Regions from separate parts of the Streptomyces sp. BR1 genome, predicted to be linked through region 1. Evidence: riboswitches for the same ligand, from Rfam matches in the RefSeq annotation. Region 1 holds a riboswitch; each other region holds the start of a gene.
The links. A riboswitch is a leader RNA that binds a small molecule or an ion and turns the genes downstream of it on or off. The one in region 1 is predicted to bind cobalamin.

Region 2: another riboswitch for cobalamin. It lies ahead of ACT1U9_RS00720 (HoxN/HupN/NixA family nickel/cobalt transporter); the one in region 1 lies ahead of ACT1U9_RS09740 (ribonucleoside-diphosphate reductase subunit alpha).
Region 3: another riboswitch for cobalamin. It lies ahead of ACT1U9_RS24470 (cobalamin biosynthesis protein); the one in region 1 lies ahead of ACT1U9_RS09740 (ribonucleoside-diphosphate reductase subunit alpha).
Region 4: another riboswitch for cobalamin. It lies ahead of metE (5-methyltetrahydropteroyltriglutamate--homocysteine S-methyltransferase); the one in region 1 lies ahead of ACT1U9_RS09740 (ribonucleoside-diphosphate reductase subunit alpha).

The regions. Positions count from the first base shown of each region.
Region 1 covers NZ_CM126252.1:2,321,482-2,325,860, reverse strand. Annotated here, with positions in the region: gene ACT1U9_RS09745 (ribonucleotide-diphosphate reductase subunit beta) at 1-147, opposite strand, end outside; gene ACT1U9_RS09740 (ribonucleoside-diphosphate reductase subunit alpha) at 147-2,522, opposite strand; cobalamin riboswitch at 2,650-2,774, opposite strand; gene mctP (monocarboxylate uptake permease MctP) at 2,956-4,379, opposite strand, start outside.
Region 2 covers NZ_CM126252.1:162,341-166,719, reverse strand. Annotated here, with positions in the region: gene ACT1U9_RS00730 (hypothetical protein) at 1-689, opposite strand, end outside; gene ACT1U9_RS00725 (TetR/AcrR family transcriptional regulator) at 821-1,582, opposite strand; cobalamin riboswitch at 2,061-2,266, shown strand; gene ACT1U9_RS00720 (HoxN/HupN/NixA family nickel/cobalt transporter) at 2,264-3,424, shown strand; gene ACT1U9_RS00715 (NAD(P)H-binding protein) at 3,417-4,256, opposite strand; gene ACT1U9_RS00710 (helix-turn-helix transcriptional regulator) at 4,373-4,379, shown strand, end outside.
Region 3 covers NZ_CM126252.1:5,614,119-5,618,497, reverse strand. Annotated here, with positions in the region: gene ACT1U9_RS24485 (class II aldolase/adducin family protein) at 1-217, opposite strand, end outside; gene ACT1U9_RS24480 (inorganic phosphate transporter) at 427-1,698, shown strand; gene ACT1U9_RS24475 (hypothetical protein) at 1,728-1,952, shown strand; cobalamin riboswitch at 2,056-2,253, shown strand; gene ACT1U9_RS24470 (cobalamin biosynthesis protein) at 2,310-3,239, shown strand; gene ACT1U9_RS24465 (cobyric acid synthase) at 3,236-4,379, shown strand, end outside.
Region 4 covers NZ_CM126252.1:1,532,788-1,537,166, forward strand. Annotated here, with positions in the region: gene ACT1U9_RS06285 (VOC family protein) at 42-836, shown strand; gene metE (5-methyltetrahydropteroyltriglutamate--homocysteine S-methyltransferase) at 893-3,211, opposite strand; cobalamin riboswitch at 3,382-3,579, opposite strand; gene ACT1U9_RS06295 (molybdopterin-dependent oxidoreductase) at 3,844-4,379, shown strand, end outside.

The DNA.
Region 1 (4,379 bases):
GGCGACGTCGGAGTGGAGGTCGACCTCCTCCACCGTCCAGGTGTTCTTGATCGCGTCCCGGTAGCGCTCGTAGAAGTCCGGGTAGCGCATCGGACGCAGGGTCAGTTCGAAGCCCGGGTCGAGCAGGTTCTTGTTCTCGGCGGTCATTACTGGCAGGCCTCGCAGGACTCGGGGTTCTCAAGGGAGCAGGCGATCGCGTCGGCGTCGGGGGCCGCCTGCTGGACGGGGATGGTGGCGCTGGCCTGGGCGGCGCGGGCGATCCGGGTCGCCGGGCGCGAACGCAGGTAGTACGTCGTCTTCAGACCCTGCTTCCAGGCGTACGCGTACATCGACGACAGCTTGCCGATGGTGGGCGTCTCCAGGAACAGGTTCAGCGACTGCGACTGGTCCAGGAACGGCGTGCGGGCCGCCGCCATGTCGATCAGGCCGCGCTGCGGGATCTCCCAGGCCGTGCGGTACAGGGCGCGCACGTCCGCGGGGATCCAGCTGAAGTCCTGGACCGATCCGCTGGCGTCGCGCAGCGCCTCGCGGGACTGCGCGTCCCACACGCCGAGCTTCTTCAGGTCCTCGACCAGGTAGCCGTTGACCTGGAGGAACTCACCGGACAGCGTCTCGCGCTTGAAGAGGTTGGAGACCTGCGGCTCGATGCACTCGTACACGCCCGCGATGGACGCGATGGTCGCGGTCGGGGCGATCGCGAGCAGCAGCGAGTTGCGCATGCCCACGGCGGCGATCCGCTCGCGCAGGGCCGCCCAGCGCTCGGGCCAGTTCAGCTCGACGTCGTAGTGGTCGGGGTGCAGGACGCCGCGGGCCGTGCGGGTCTTGTCCCAGGCCGGGAGTGGGCCGGAGCGCTCGGCGAGGTCGCAGGACGCCTCGTACGCGGTGAGCATGATGCGCTCGGCGAGCCTGGTGGAGAGGGCCTTCGCCTCGGGGGAGTCGAAGGGCAGGCGCAGCTTGAAGAAGACGTCCTGCAGACCCATCGCGCCCAGGCCCACCGGACGCCACTTGGCGTTGGAGCGGCCGGCCTGCTCGGTCGGGTAGAAGTTGATGTCGACGACGCGGTCGAGGAACGTCACGGCGGTGCGGACGGTCTCGTCCAGGCGCTCCCAGTCGATCTCGCCGGAGGCCAGCACGAACGCGCCGAGGTTGACCGAGCCGAGGTTGCAGACCGCCGTCTCGCCGTCGTCGGTGACCTCCAGGATCTCCGTGCAGAGATTCGAGGAGTGGACGGTGTGACCGGGCTCCGCCGTCTGGTTGGCGGTGCGGTTGGAGGCGTCCTTGAAGGTCATCCAGCCGTTGCCGGTCTGCGCGAGCGTGCGCATCATCCGGCCGTACAGGTCCCGGGCCGGGATGGTCTTCTGCGCCAGACCGGCGGCCTCCGCCTTGCGGTACGCGGCGTCGAACTCGTCGCCCCACAGGTCGACCAGCTCCGGCACGTCGGCCGGCGAGAACAGCGACCAGGTGCCGTCCGTGTCCACGCGGCGCATGAACTCGTCCGGGATCCAGTGCGCCAGGTTCAGGTTGTGCGTACGCCGGGCGTCCTCACCGGTGTTGTCGCGCAGCTCCAGGAACTCCTCGATGTCGGAGTGCCAGGTCTCCAGGTACACCGCGGCCGCGCCCTTGCGCCGCCCGCCCTGGTTGACCGCCGCCACCGACGCGTCCAGCGTCTTCAGGAACGGGACGATGCCGTTGGAGTGGCCGTTGGTGCCCCGGATGAGCGAACCGCGCGAGCGGATACGGGAGTACGACAGGCCGATGCCGCCCGCGTGCTTCGACAGGCGCGCCACCTGGTGGTAGCGGTCGTAGATCGAGTCCAGCTCGTCGAGCGGCGAGTCGAGCAGGTAGCAGCTCGACATCTGCGGGTGGCGGGTGCCGGAGTTGAAGAGCGTGGGGGAGGACGGCAGGTAGTCCAGGCGGCTCATCAGGCCGTACAGCGCGGCGACCTGGTCCAGTGCGCGCACCGAGTCGTCCTCCGCCAGGCCCGAGGCCACCCGGAGCATGAAGTGCTGCGGGGTCTCGATGACCTTGCGGGTGATGGGGTGGCGCAGCAGGTAGCGGGAGTAGAGGGTGCGCAGGCCGAAGTAGCCGAAGCGGTCGTCGGCGCCTTCCGCCAGCGACGCCTCGACCAGCGCGTCCAGGCGGGCGCGGTGCAGCCGTACGAAGTCGGCGGTGCGGTCCGCGATCAGGCCCTCGCGGTGGCCGACCTCGACCGACTCGGAGAACGACACCGAGCCCTGGGTCGCGGCCTCCTCGGCGATCGTGACCGTCAGCAGCCGGGCGGCGAGCCGGGAGTACGCCGGGTCCTCGGAGATGAGACCGGCGGCCGCCTCGGTGGCCAGCCCACGCAGCTCCGCCTCGTCCGAGCGCGCGTTGCGGCCGCGCAGCGCGGCGGCGGCGACACGGCCGGGGTCGGTGTCCGGCAGATCGGCGGTGAAGTCGGTCAGGATCCGCAGCAGGGCGGTCCCGGGGGCATCCGCCGGCTCTTCGATCGCTGAAGCGGGATCCGCTGGGGCGATGGTCACGTGGGGGCACTCCTCGCTCGGCACGGGGCCAAGCAGGGGTGCGGGCACACGACCACCCACGCAGGGGTATGCCGCGTCCACCAGCCCACTCCGCGAGGCCCGGACGTCTGGGCACCCTTGACCGGACGGCCAGGGCGCGCTGTCGGCAGGTCCTCGGACTGAACCAAGTACGCGAATGCGTACGAGTACACCGTTGCGGGACAGTTCCGGATTTCCACCGGATTCCCCTGCGGCGACAGCGAGGACGAGCATACATCTTGTGTCGGGCTTCGAGCCCACCCCCACATGTTGTGTCGTGGCGGCTTCGGAGGGTGTCCGAGTACCCAACTCCCGTAGCGGCGCGGGCATTCCCGCAGGACACAGCGACGGGCCGCCGGATCTCCCGGCGGCCCGTCGTCGGCCACGCGCGCGTGGCGCCGTGTTCAGTGGTGGTTCAGTGCGCGGCGCCCGCCGTCGCGGGCGGCAGTTCGGTCTGTACGCCCGGATCGCCCGCGTCCGCCGTGTAGTCCTCCGGGGACGTCTCGTCGACGCCGTCGGGGGCCTTCAGGGCCCGCAGGGCGACCGTCAGGACCACCGTCACCGCGACGTTCAGGACGAACGCGGTGAGGCCGATGTAGCCGATCTCACCGATGCCGGGGATCTCCTTGGAGCTGCCGCCGAAGTGCTTCTGGGTGGGGGAGGCGACCCCGTACGCGGCGAGCGTGCCGTACGCCATGCCGACGGCCCAGCCCGCGAGCAGCGCCCAGCGGTGGAACCAGCGGGTGAACAGACCGCCGACCAGCGCAGGGAACGTCTGCAGGATCCAGATGCCGCCGAGCAACTGGAAGTTGATCGCGACCGTCTTGTCCATCGTGAGGACGAAGACCAGCGCACCCACCTTCACCACGAGCGAGACCAGCTTGGAGACCTTGGCCTCCTGCGCGGGCGAGGCGTCCGGTTTGATGAAGTCCTTGTAGATGTTGCGGGTGAACAGGTTCGCCGCCGCGATCGACATGATCGCCGCGGGCACCAGCGCGCCGATGCCGATCGCCGCGAAGGCCACGCCCGCGAACCAGTCCGGGAACATGTCCTCGAAGAGCTGCGGGATCGCCAGCTGGCCGTTCTTGACCTTGACCCCGGCCGCGATCGCCATGAAGCCGAGCAGCGCGAGCAGGCCCAGCATCAGCGAGTACAGCGGCAGGATCGTGGTGTTGCGGCGGATGACGTTGCGGCTGCGCGAGGAGAGCGTCGCCGTGATCGAGTGCGGGTACATGAAGAGCGCGAGCGCCGAGCCGAGCGCGAGCGTGGCGTACGTCCACTGGCTCTTGTCGCCGGGCACCAGCGCGCCCGTGGGCTTGCCTGCCGCGTTCGGGGTGTCGAACTTGTGGCGGGCGGCGGCGAAGATGTCGTGGAAGCCGCCCAGTTTGATCGGGATGTAGATGATCGCCACCAGGATGACGATGTAGATCAGGGCGTCCTTCACGAACGCGATCAGCGCGGGCGCGCGCAGACCCGAGGAGTACGTGTACGCCGCGAGCACCGCGAACGCGATCAGCAGCGGCAGGTCCTTGAGGAACCAGTTGCCGGACCCGCCGACGCCCATCACGTCGAGCACCGCCTGGATGCCGACCAGCTGGAGCGCGATGTACGGCATCGTGGCGAGGATGCCGGTGATGGCGACCGCGAGCGAGAGGCCCTTGGAGCCGAAGCGGCCGCGCACGAAGTCCGAGGTCGTCACATAGCCGTGCTTGTGTGAGACCGACCAGAGCCGGGGCAGGAACGTGAAGATCAGCGGATAGACGAGGATCGTGTACGGCACGGCGAAGAACCCGGCCGCGCCCGCCGCGTACACCGCCGCCGGGACCGCCACGAACGTAT
Region 2 (4,379 bases), 2.2 Mb from region 1:
CGCCAGCCCTCGCGCTCCTCCCGGACCCGCGCCCGCTCGGCCTTGCGGCTGCCGGGCGGGTAGTGGGCCCGGGCCCAGGGCGAGCCGGGGCGGGCCAGGCGCAGGGCACCGACCACGGCGAACAGCGGGACCAGGACGCCGAGCAGGCCGGTGAAGGCCTTGCCCTTGCTCAGGGCGACCAGTGCGAAGGCCGAGTTGACGCCGACCACGACCGCGTACGTCCAGCCGGAGACGGGAGCGCCGTCGACCGACGCGTCGTTGACGCCGAACGGTGCAGCTCCCAGCAGCAGCAGTCCGCAGACCGCCGCGCCGAGCACCACGGTGTCGACGGAGAGCCTGCCCTCCTCGGACCAGTAGACGTCCCGCAGATGCAGGATCAGGGCGAACTCGTCGAGTACGAGCGCCGTGCCGATGCCGAAGAGCGCGGCCTCGATCTCGGCCCATGGACGCTCGCCGCCGATCGGCGAGGCGAGACCGAGACCACCGATGATCATGAAGACCACGCCGAAGACGACATGGTGGATATGGAGCCCGCCGGGCGTGACGTTCTTGGGCCACCAGGAGACCTCGGCGCGGATCATCCGGACGCTGAACCGGATGAAGAGGAACGCCCCGAGGAAGCCGAGCAGCAGGAACAGCAGTGGCTGCTTGCCCGGGTCCAGGATCTCGCGCCGGTACCAGTCGCCCATGGGTCAGTCCGGCCCGCCGGGCCGCTGCCGGTCGTCCATGCGGTCGGCCCCTTCTCGTGCCCCTCGCGCTGTGCGCAGCGTAACCACGGCGGGGCGGACCGGCATATCGGGGCGCCGCCGACAGCGCCTCGTCAGCCGCCGGCGCCCCGCGCGCGGGCGAGCCGGGCTTCGAGGCCGTCGAGGACGCAGTCGAGACCGTCGGTGAAACCGTCGTCGCGGGCGCTGCCCACCTGCTGCTCGCGCTGGAGGGCGTACAGCCTGCGCAGCCGGGGGTAGGGCTCGACGGCCCGTTCGGCGGCGGGCCACAGACCCGCCACCCACTCCTGTTCGCTCATACCGCTGCGGGCCAGCGTGGTGAGCCAGGCGGCCTCGGTGGTCGACACTCCGATGGCATACGCGGCGACGGCGTTGACGGCCCGGTCCGCCGCCTCCAGGGTGAACCCGGCCCGCTCGAACACGCCGAGCAGGCCCTCGGACATCCGCATCATGTTGGGTCCGAGCGCGGCCACTCCCGCCTCGCCGAGCACCGACACGATCCACGGGTGGCGGTGGAAGGCGGAGCGCAGGCTCTGGGCGCAGTGGGTGGCGGCCGCGCGCCACTCGTCGGGGCTGTCCGTGGTGTCCGGGACCTCGATCTCGCCGTAGATCTCGTCGACGACCAGCTCGATGAGCTCGTCCTTGTTGGCCACATGGGTGTAGAGCGAGGTGGCGCCCGCGTTGAGGCGGCTGCCGAGCTTGCGCATGCTGAGCGCGTCGATGCCCTCGGCGTCGAGCAGTTCGAGGGCGGCCGACACGATGTGGTCACGGCTCAGCGACGGCTGCTCACGCTTGCGGCGCTGGGGGCGGGTCCACACCGAGGGGATGGTCCGCGTCGGCTGGGTTTCGGCCGGCATCCGGCCTCCTCTCTCTTTCGCCCCAGCGTATCGGCTCGACGGCACGTTGTACGCCGCCACGAACGGCGTACGCAGGGCGAACAGTGTATGGCGGGGGAGTGGGGAATCCGGCGCGCGCCGGGCAGCCCCGAGCCCCCGGCGTGGAGGCGGGGCGTCCGTGCGCCGGTCGTGTCACCGGTGAGCCGACCGGCGGCGCTGCCGCACGGACCGGCGTGGGTCTTCGGGGGCATCATCTGCCCGCTGCTGTTCGCAGTGTGTGCACGCGAGGGGGTGCGAGGGCGGGGGGTTCAGCCAGTAGGCGCCCGCGAGTTCGGCAGGGTGGGCGCGGGCTCTCTCCTCTTGGGAAGCGTTCATATCCGGTCCAACTGCCCTTCCGCCGCCGGGGGGACGGGGTGCGGGCGCTCTGCAATCGGATCGTCACCCGCGCCGGAAGAAGTGCCTCCATTTGGGTGGACTTGCAGGTCAGGCGGACCCCCACCTACGGTTGGCGGGCCGTGGTGTTCGGGAAGACCGGTGCAAGACCGGAGCGGCCCTCGCCACTGTGATCGGGTCCCACAGCGTTCAGGCCATGAACGCCTTTGGTAGCCCGTCCCGTTGTGCCACTGGTGCCCGTGAGGGCGCTGGGAAGGCAGGGGCGGTGCGACACCCGTAAGCCAGGAGACCGGCCACGGCATCTCGCAAATGATCCACGAGGTGCTGGAGCGTGAACGAATGACCCTGCCCACTCCGTTTCACTGGCGGCGTGAGGACACCGTCCGAACTGCCTGGCTGCTGGCGGTGATAGCCGCCCTGCACATCGTCGCGTTCGGGATCCTCTTCCTGCTGGTGGTGCCGCGTCACTACGAGGTCGGCTCGAAGACCTTCGGCCTCGGCCTGGGCATCACCGCGTACACCCTCGGCATGCGCCATGCCTTCGACGCCGACCACATCGCGGCGATCGACAACACCACCCGCAAACTGATGGCCGACGGCAAGCGGCCGGTGTCCGTGGGTTTCTGGTTCGCGCTCGGGCACTCCAGCGTGGTGGTCGTGATGGCCGCGCTGGTCGCCGGGGGCGCGCAGCTGGCGGGCACCCTGATGAACGACGACTCGCGCACCCACCAGACGCTGGGCGTCGTGGGAACCACCGTCTCCGGCTCGTTCCTCTACCTCATCGCGGCGCTCAATCTCGTCGCCCTCGTCGGCATCCTGCGGGTCTTCCGGGCGATGCGCGCGGGAACGTACGACGAAGTGCAGCTCGAACAGCACCTGGACTCACGCGGGTTCATGAACCGCATCCTGGGGCGGTTCACCAAGTCGATCACCCGCCCCGGCCAGATGTACCCGCTGGGCTTCCTCTTCGGGCTCGGCTTCGACACCGCCACCGAGGTCACCCTGATGGTCATGGCGGGCTCCGGCGCGGCGGCCGGACTGCCCTGGTACGCCGTCCTGTGCCTGCCGCTGCTGTTCGCGGCGGGCATGAGCCTGTTCGACACCATCGACGGTACGTTCATGAACTTCGCCTACCAGTGGGCATTCTCCAACCCGGTCCGCAAGGTCTTCTACAACCTCACCATCACCGGGCTCTCGATCGCGGTGGCCTTCCTGATCGGCACGATCGAGCTGGTGGGCGTGCTGCACGACAAGCTCGACCTGAGCGACGGGCTCACCGGGTGGGTCGCCGGACTCAACCTGGACAACGTCGGGTTCATCATCGTCGGCCTCTTCGTCGCGGTGTGGGCCGCCGCCCTGGCGTACTGGCGGCTGGCCAGGGTCGAGCAGCGCTGGGCGGTGCGGGCCGCCGCGGCCGAGGTGCCCGGTCAGGGCAGCCCGGACACGGCCGCACCCGCGGACGTCATCTGAAGGCCACGACGTTGTCCGCCGCCCACGCGGCGAACGTACGCGGTGCCCGGCCGAGTATCCGCTCCACGGCCGGGCTCACCCGCCGCTCCTCGGGCGTGGGTTCGCCGAGGATGCCGAGCGTGCCCTCGACCGCGGGCTCCGGCATGAAGCGCAGCATCAACTCCCGCGCCTCGGACCGGCTCTGCTCGACGAACCGCACCGGCGTCCCCAGCGCATCACCGATCGCCGTCGCCTGCTCGCGCGGCGAGACCGGGGCCGGTCCGGTGAGTTCGTACGTCCGGCCCGCGTGGCTCCCGTCGCGCAGGGCCGCGGCGGCGACGGCGGCGATGTCGGCCGGATCGATCACGGGCAGGCCGACCTCGCCGAAGGGCGCGGTGACCAGCCGGTCCGAGCGGACCGAGGCCGCCCACATATAGGCGTTGGAGGCGAACCCGCTGGGCCGCAGGACCGTCCAGCCGAGGCCCGACTCCCGTACGGCGTCCTCGAAGGCGCGCAGCCGGGCGTGCGCGGGGGAGTCCGGCCGGGTCGCGGTGGCCTGCGAGGACTGGAGGACGACCCGCCGGACCCCGGCTGCCCGCGCCGTGTCGAGGATCGCGTACGGATCGAGGCCCTCGCCGTCACCGGGGACCAGCAGATACAGCGCGGCGGCCCCGTCGAGGACGCGCTTGAGGCTGTCGGGCCGGGCCGGATCGGCCTGCTGGAACTCGACGTTGCCCGGCACGTTCCCGGTCGGCACCCGACGGGAGAGCGCCGTGACCCACTCACCCGCTGCGGCGAGGGTGTGGACGAGATGCCGTCCGACATTTCCGGTGGCTCCGGTCACCACGATCATGATTTCTCCAAGATGGTCGGTGTGGCGCGGCTTTCGTTCCGCCGCGCTCGATCTGTACTCATCCTGGAAGCCGAACTGGCCATCTCCTGGCCAGTTTCCCAACGAGAATGATCGGTATGAGAG
Region 3 (4,379 bases), 3.3 Mb from region 1:
TGACCTGGCGGCCCGAGAGGTCGACGGCGACGGTGTCGTCCGGGCCGAGCCGGTCGTAAGGGACCCCGGTGGGGGTGACGAGGACCAGGTCCCCGACCCGTACGGAGACATTGCCCGAGGTGCCGACGACCAGCCCTTCCGCGGCGGTCCGCCGCGCGGTGGCGGTCAGTTCGGCCCAGGCGGCGGCGGTCGGTTCGTGGTGGTCCGGCTCTCCCATGAACGCGATCCTCGCAGCTCCCGGAGGGCGCGCCGGGGAGTGAGCAGAATCTCTTCTATGGGCCGTTTCGCCTGTTCACCGGGTTTGTCAGGGCCTGCCCCCAGCAAAAACCGGTCAGAGACACCACTAAGCCCGCCCCAGTTCACCTTCCGTTCATCCAGGTTACTTACGTTCGTCCAGCCACTGACGTCGAACGATTGCCTGGGTAAATGGAACACATCACGCTGCTGCTCGCCATTGTGGTCGTGACAGCTCTAGTGTTCGATTTCACGAACGGTTTCCATGACACCGCCAACGCGATGGCCACGACCATCTCGACCGGCGCCCTGAAGCCCAAAGCCGCCGTGGCCATGTCCGCGGCGCTCAACCTGGTCGGCGCGTTCCTGTCGGTGGAGGTCGCCAAGACGATCTCCGGCGGGATCATCAACGAAAAGGGCATCAGAACCGAGGTGATCTTCGCGGCGCTCGTCGGCGCCATCCTCTGGAACCTGGTGACCTGGCTGCTCGGCCTGCCGTCCAGCTCCTCGCACGCCCTGTTCGGCGGTCTGATCGGCGCGGCCGTGATGTCGGCCGGCTGGTCCTCGGTCAACGGCTCCACCGTCGTCACCAAGGTGCTGCTCCCGGCCGTCGCCGCCCCGATCGTCGCGGGCTTCGCCTCGATGCTGGCGACGCGCCTGACGTACCGGATCAACCGGAACACCGACGAGAAGGCCACCGCCAAGGGCTACCGGGCGGGCCAGATCGCCTCCGCCGGTCTCGTCTCGCTCGCCCACGGCACCAACGACGCGCAGAAGACCATGGGCATCATCACGCTCGCCCTGGTCACCGGCGGTGTGCTGCACCCGGGCGCCAACCCCCCGATGTGGGTCATCGTCTCGGCCGGCATGGCCATCGCCATGGGCACCTACCTCGGCGGCTGGCGCATCATCCGCACCATGGGCAAGGGCCTGACCGAGCTCGCGCCGCCGCAGGGCTTCGCCGCCCAGTCCGGTGCCGCCACCGTCATCCTGGCCTCCTCGCACCTCGGCTTCTCGCTCTCCACCACCCAGGTCTGCTCCGGCTCCGTCATGGGCGCCGGCCTCGGCCGCAAGGGCGGTGTGGTCCGCTGGTCCACCGCGACCCGGATGTTCGTCGCGTGGGGCCTGACCCTGCCGGCCGCGGGTCTGGTCGGCGCCGGCGCCGAATTCCTGACCGGCCAGGGCACCTGGGGCATTGTCCTGGTGGCGATCCTGCTGGTCGCGGGCTCCGGCTTCATCTGGAAGCTGTCGCGCCGCGAGCCGGTCTCCCACACCGACGTCACCAACGCCCCGGCCGACGCCGTGACCGAGACCCCGGCCGAGCCCGCGGGTGTCGTCACCACCGCGATCGCCGCGGTCACCCCGCCCCCGACCGTCGCCGCCGTGGCCGCCGATCTGACGGCCACCATCCCGGCCCCGGCCCCGGTGGCCCCCGCCGACCCGGCCCGCCCGGCCGCCGTCTGACCCGGCCGCGCACCCTCTAAGGAATCGTCATGCACATCGACTGGGCAGCTCTCGGCACCGTCTTCGGTGTCAGCCTCATCGTCACCGTCGGCCTGGTGGGCCTGTTCACCGTCGGGATCGTCGGCCTCAGCAAGCAGCAGTCGGCCGCGTCCGGCAAGGGCAACGTCGCCCTGGCCCGCACCACCGCGTACGCCTGCTTCGCGCTCTGCGCGGCGGCCGTCGCGTACGGCATCAACCTGATCGTCGCCAAGTAACAGCGACTGTCCACGCGTCTCCAGAACCGCCCTCCGGTCTCCCCGGAGGGCGGTTCTCTGTGTGCCTCGGCACACTCTCCCGTCGCAGGTCAGCAGCGAGTTGACGGGCGTTCGCGGGCGTGGTGGACTGCCCGAGCCATTTACGGCGGCAGAAGAGGAAGCCGGTGCGAATCCGGCGCGGTCCCGCCACTGTCATCGGGGAATGAACCCCTGTGAGCCAGGAACTCTCACCGCCGGTCGACGTCGTACCAGGGCGCGGACACCCTGAGTGAGGACATACCGCCATGCGCGCCTGCCTGTTGCCGGCACCCCCCAGAAGTACCGGAGCTCTCCGCGGCGTTGCGGCGGGCTGATCCGATGCGTGCCGATCGCACCTTCGCGTACGGCGCCACCGCCGGGCTCCTCGGCGACCTGCTCCTCGGCGATCCCCGCCGGGGGCATCCGGTCGCCGCGTTCGGCCGCGCCGCGGCCGCCGTCGAGCGCGCGCTGTGGCGCGACCACCGGGGCTGGGGCGCACTGCACACCGCCGTGTGCGCCGGAGGCGCCGCGAGCGCCGCGCTGCTCGCCACGCGCGCGCTGCGCGACCGCCCCGCCGCGTCCGTCGCCCTGACCGCCGCCGCCACCTGGGCCGTCGTCGGCGGCACTTCGCTGGGCCGCGAGGCCCGCGCGATCGGCGCCGCCCTTGAGGCCGGGGACGTCGAGGCCGCCCGCGCGCGGCTGCCGCATCTGTGCGGGCGCGACCCGCAGTCCCTGGACGCGCCCGGCATCGCGCGCGCGGTCGTCGAGTCCGTCGCCGAGAACACCTCCGACGCCGTGGTGGGCGCGCTGGTGTGGGGCGCGCTCGCGGGCGTGCCCGGCCTGGTCGCGTTCCGGGCCGTCAACACCCTGGACGCGATGGTCGGTCACCGTTCGCCGCGCCATCTGCGGTACGGGTGGGCCTCGGCACGCCTGGACGACGTGGCGGGCTGGCCGGGCGCCCGGCTCACCGCCGCGCTCGCCGTGGCCGCCGGGGGCGCGCCGGGAGCCGCCGCGCGCGCGTGGCGGTCCGACGCGGCCAAGCATCCGAGCCCCAACGCCGGCCCCGTCGAGGCGTCGTTCGCGGGCGCGTTGGGCGTACGTCTTGGCGGCACCCTCTCGTACGGCGGCCGGGTCGAGCACCGTCCTGTGCTCAACAACGGCGGGCGCGCGGTGGAAGTTCCCGACATCGAGCGGGCGGTGCGGCTGTCGCGGCGGGTGGGCTGGCTGGCGCTCGGCGTGGCGATCGCGGTGAGGAAGGTACGGACATGAGTGGCGGACTGCTGGTCGCGGGCACCACCTCCGACGCCGGGAAGAGCGTCGTCACCGCCGGGATCTGCCGGTGGCTGGTGCGCCGGGGCGTCAAGGTCGCGCCCTTCAAGGGACAGAACATGTCCCTCAACTCCTTCGTCACCCGCGAGGGCGCCGAGATCGGGCGCGCCCAGGCCATGCAGGCCCAGGCCGCGCGCGTGGAGCCGTCGGCGCTGATGAACCCCGTGCTGCTCAAGCCGGGGAGCGACCGGTCGAGCCAGGTCGTACTGATGGGCAAGCCGGTCGGCGAACTGAGCGCCCGCGGCTACCACGGCGGGCGCCAGGAAGCGCTTCTCGGGACCGTCGTGGACTGTCTGGAGCGGCTGCGGGGCACATATGACGCCGTGATCTGCGAGGGGGCGGGCAGTCCGGCCGAGATCAACCTGCGGCGCACCGACATCGTCAACATGGGCATCGCGCGCGCCGCGAAGCTCCCGGTGGTCGTGGTCGGCGACATCGACCGGGGCGGGGTCTTCGCCTCGTTCTTCGGTACGACCGCGCTCCTTTCGCCGGAGGACCAGGCGCTGGTCGCCGGGTACATCGTCAACAAGTTCCGCGGCGACGTCTCGCTCCTTCAGCCCGGCATCGACATGCTGCGCGGCCTCACCGGACGTCATACGTACGGGATCCTGCCGTACGCGCACGGGCTCGGCATCGACGAGGAGGACGGCCTGCGAGTGTCGCTGCGCGGCGCCGTGCGCGAGTCCGTGGTGGCGCCGCCGATCGGCGAGGACGTGCTGCGGGTCGCGGTCTGCGCGATCCCGCTGATGTCCAACTTCACCGACGTCGACGCGCTCGCCGCCGAACCCGGCGTGGTCGTACGGTTCGTGGACCGGCCCGAGGAACTGGCCGACGCGGATCTGGTCGTCGTGCCGGGAACCCGGGGCACGGTCCGGGCGTTGGAATGGCTGAGGGAACGGGGGCTGGCGCGGGAGCTGGCGCGCAGGGCGGCCGAGGGGCGTCCGGTGCTGGGGATCTGCGGCGGGTTCCAGGTGCTCGGTGAGCACATCGATGACGAGGTCGAGTCACGGGCGGGTTCCGTGACGGGTCTCGGACTGCTGCCCGTGCGGGTGCGGTTCGCGGCCCGGAAGACACTTGCAC
Region 4 (4,379 bases), 790 kb from region 1:
TGGCAGGCCGGACCGTCCGTCACACAGGAGAGAGCACTGTCATGGCCGCAGACCCCGAGGGCACTCCGTGTTGGGCCGATGCGATGTTCAGCGACGTCGAGAAGGCGAAGAGCTTCTACAGCGATGTGCTGGGCTGGACGTTCGGCGAGGCCAACTCCGAGTACGGCAACTACACGCAGGCGTACGCGGACGGCAAGGCGGTGGCCGCCGTCGTGCCGCCGATGCCCGGGCAGGAGGGGCAGTCGGCGTGGTGCCTGTACCTCGCGTCGCCGGATGTCGCCGCGACCGCGAAGAAGATCACCGACAACGGCGGTGAGGTCCTGATGCAGCCGATGCGGGTCGGCGACTTCGGCTCGATGGCCATCGCGCGCGAGCCGAGCGGCGCGGTCTTCGGCGTCTGGCAGGCGGGCAGCCACGAGGGCTTCGAGGCCAAGGGCGTGCCCGGCGCGTACTGCTGGGCGGAGGTGTTCACCCGTGATCCGGCGAAGGTGGACACGTTCCTGCCCGCGGTCTTCCCGTACAGCGCCAAGCAGATGCAGGACGACGCGGCCGACTTCCGGGTCTTCAGCGTGGGCGGGGACATGGTCATGGGGCGGATGAAGATGGGCGAGGAATTCCCGCCGGAGGTGCCGCCGTACGTCAATGTGTACTTCGCCGTGGACAACTGCGACACAGCCGTCGAAAAAGCGACCAAGCGGGGCGGCATCCTGCGGTTCGGGCCGATGGACACACCGTTCGGCCGGTTCGCGGCGCTCACCGACTCGCAGGGCGCGGCCTTCTCGGTGATCGACATGTCGACGACACAGGGCGACATGCCGAAGATGGCCGACGTGTAGCGAGCTCGTATCCGTTGAGGGCCTTCACGCGTGCGTGAAGGCCCTCAACGGCCGATTCACCTACCCGCCGTCTCCGCCCTCACCGTGCGGGCGGCCGCGACCAGGTTCTCCAGGGACCGCCGGGTCTCGGCCCAGCCGCGGGTCTTGAGCCCGCAGTCCGGGTTGACCCAGAGCCGGTCGGCCGGGACGGCCTCAAGTCCCTTGCGCAGCAGGGCGGCCGCCTCCTCCGCACTCGGTACGCGCGGCGAGTGGATGTCGTAGACACCGGGGCCCACCTCGCGCGGATAGCCCGCGGCCGCGAGTTCGTCAGCGACGCGCATATGGGAGCGGGCCGCCTCCAGGCTGATGACATCCGCGTCGAGGTCGTCGATGGCGCGCAGGATGTCGCCGAACTCGGCGTAGCACATGTGCGTGTGGATCTGGGTGTCCGGACGTACGCCCGCGGTGGTCAGGCGGAACGATTCTGTCGCCCAGGCGAGATAGGCCGCGTGGTCGGCGGCGCGCAGTGGCAGCGTCTCGCGCAGGGCGGGCTCGTCGACCTGGATGACCGAAGTCCCGGACCGTTCAAGGTCGTTCACCTCGTCGCGCAGGGCGAGCGCGACCTGGCGGGCGGTGTCGGCGAGCGGCTGGTCGTCGCGGACGAACGACCAGGCCAGCATGGTGACCGGCCCGGTGAGCATGCCCTTGACCGGACGGCTGGTGAGCGACTGGGCGTACTCGGTCCAGCGCACCGTCATCGGGTGCGGCCGGGAGATGTCGCCGGCCAGGACCGGCGGGCGGACATAGCGCGTGCCGTACGACTGGACCCAGCCGTGCTGGGTGGCGAGGTAGCCGGTCAGCTGCTCGGCGAAGTACTGCACCATGTCGTTGCGTTCGGCCTCGCCGTGGACCAGGACGTCGAGGCCGGCCTTCTCCTGGAAGGCGACGACCTCGCGGATCTCGCCCCTGATGCGCTCCTCGTAGCCGTCGGTGTCGATGCGTCCGGCGCGCAGATCGGCGCGCGCGGTGCGGACCTCGGCGGTCTGCGGGAACGAGCCGATGGTGGTCGTGGGCAGTACGGGTAGGCCGAGGCGGGCGCGCTGGGCCGAGGTCCGCTCACCGTACGGCTGGGAGCGGCGGGCGTCCGCCTCGGTGACAGCGGCGCTACGCGCGCGTACCGCCGGGTCGCGGGTGAGGGCGGACCCGGCGCGGGAGGCCAGATCGGCCCGGTTGGCGGCGAGTTCGGCCGCGATGATGTCGGGGCCCTGGGCGAGGCCCCGGGCGAGGGTGACGATCTCGGCCGACTTCTGGCGGGCGAACGCCAGCCAGCGGGTGATCTGCGGATCGATGTCACGTTCCGCCGTCGCGTCGAGCGGGACGTGCAGCAGCGAGCAGGAGGCCGCGACGTCGACGCGGTCGGCGAGGCCAAGGAGTGTACCGAGGGTGGCCAGCGACTTCTCGTAGTCGTTGATCCAGATGTTGCGGCCGTTGACGACGCCCGCGACCAGGCGCTTGCCGGGCAGTCCGCCGACGGCCGCGAGGCCGTCCAGGTTGGCGGCGGCCGGTCCCGTGAAGTCCAGGCCGAGGCCGTCCACGGGCGCCTTGGCGAGGACGGGCAGGGCGTCGCCGAGCTGGTCGAAGTAGGACGCGACAAGCAGCTTGGGGCGGTCCGTGAGGCTCCCGAGCGTCTCGTACGCGCGCGTGGCGGCGGCCAGTTCGGCCGGGGTGCGGTCCTGGACGAGGGCGGGCTCGTCGAGCTGGACCCACTCGGCGCCCGCCGCCCGCAGATCTGCGAGCACTTCGGCGTAGACGGGCAGCAGCCGCTCCAGCAGGGTCAGCGGCTCGAAGTCCGGGGCGACCGAGGGGGCGGGCTTGGCGAGCAGCAGATAGGTGACCGGGCCGACCAGGACGGGCCGGGCGGCGACGCCGAGCGCGAGCGCCTCGGTGAGCTCGGCGACCTGCTTGGCGGAGTCGGCGCCGAAGGCGGTGTCGGGGCCGAGTTCGGGCACCAGGTAGTGGTAGTTCGTGTCGAACCACTTGGTCATCTCCAGCGGCGCCACGTCCTGGGTGCCGCGTGCCATGGCGAAGTAGCCGTCCAGCGCGTCGGCTTCGACGGCGGCGCGGTGGCGGGCGGGGATCGCGCCGATCATCACGCTGGTGTCGAGGACGTGGTCGTAGTACGAGAAGTCGCCGGTGGGGACCTCGTGGATGCCCGTGTCGGCGAGTTGGAGCCAGGTGGCGCGGCGCAGCTCGCGGGAGGTGTCCCGCAGCTCCTCGGCGCTGACGCGGCCCTTCCAGTAGCCCTCGACGGCCTTCTTCAGTTCACGGTGCCGGCCCTGGCGCGGGTAGCCGTACACGGTGGCCCGTGCTGCCGCGGCTGCGGACTTGGTGGTCACGGATCTCTCCTTCGCGAGAATGTCCCGGAACGACCCCGGCACGGGTCGCGGACGCGAAGGGATGACGGACGGGGCCACGCGCGCGAGCTGCCGCGCCGATACGCCCGCCGTACACGCCGACCCGCCCACGAGGTCACCGGGATCTCCGCGCGCGTGGGTCCGCGCGCGGGCAGCGGGCAGGTCTTCGGACTCGCGGGCACGTACACCGGTCTCCCGGCGGACTCCTAGTGGCCGTCGCTTCCCGGACCCGGTCGGGTCCAGTGCGTATGACGGCGGTCGTTCCCGCTCACCGCTGCGGGGCAGTCCCGGATTCCCACCGGGTTCCCTCTTGCGACGCGCCTGCCTGGCGGACAGGTGCGAACCAGCTGCGTGAGCCACCCTACAGAGTGCGTCGGACAATCGCGCTCAGTAATAAATCGGGCCACCCATGGCCTGTTTCAGCCCCCTTTTACGTCCCCGTTCGGGCCCGCCCACGCGCGCGTTGCCGCAGTCGAACACTCATGCTCACATCCTCGGGTCGCGGTTAGTGTGGCTCGCGTAACCACGCACGATCTCCGCGCGTGACATCGACGTAACGGGCATTTCGTACGGTCGGAACACAAGGATCCGGCCGGGACGAGAGGGGACCCCCGTTGACCGCACAGGACTCGCGGACCGGCACCGAGCAGGTCCGCACGGTCTGCTCGTACTGCGGTGTGGGCTGCGGGATGGTCCTCGACATCGGTGCGGGCCCCGACGGGCGGCGCACCGTGCTCAAGGCGTCCGGCGACAAGACCCACCCCGCCAATTCCGGCCGCCTGTGCACCAAGGGCGCGACCACCGCCGACATGCTGGCCGCACCAGGGCGGCTCACCACCGCGCTCGTGCGGGGCGAGCGCGGGGACGGGCCCGTCGCCGCCCCGGTGGACGGTGCGATCACCGCCACCGCACACCGCCTGCGGTCCATCGTCGACGAGCACGGGCCGGACGCCGTCGCGCTGTATGTTTCCGGCCAGATGAGCCTCGAGGCGCAGTACCTGGCGAACAAGCTGGCCAAGGGGTTCATCGGGACCAACCAGATCGAGTCCAACTCCCGGCTGTGCATGGCCAGTGCGGGCAGCGGCTACAAGCTGTCGCTCGGAGCGGACGGCCCGCCCGGCTCGTACGAGGACTTCGACACGGCGGACGT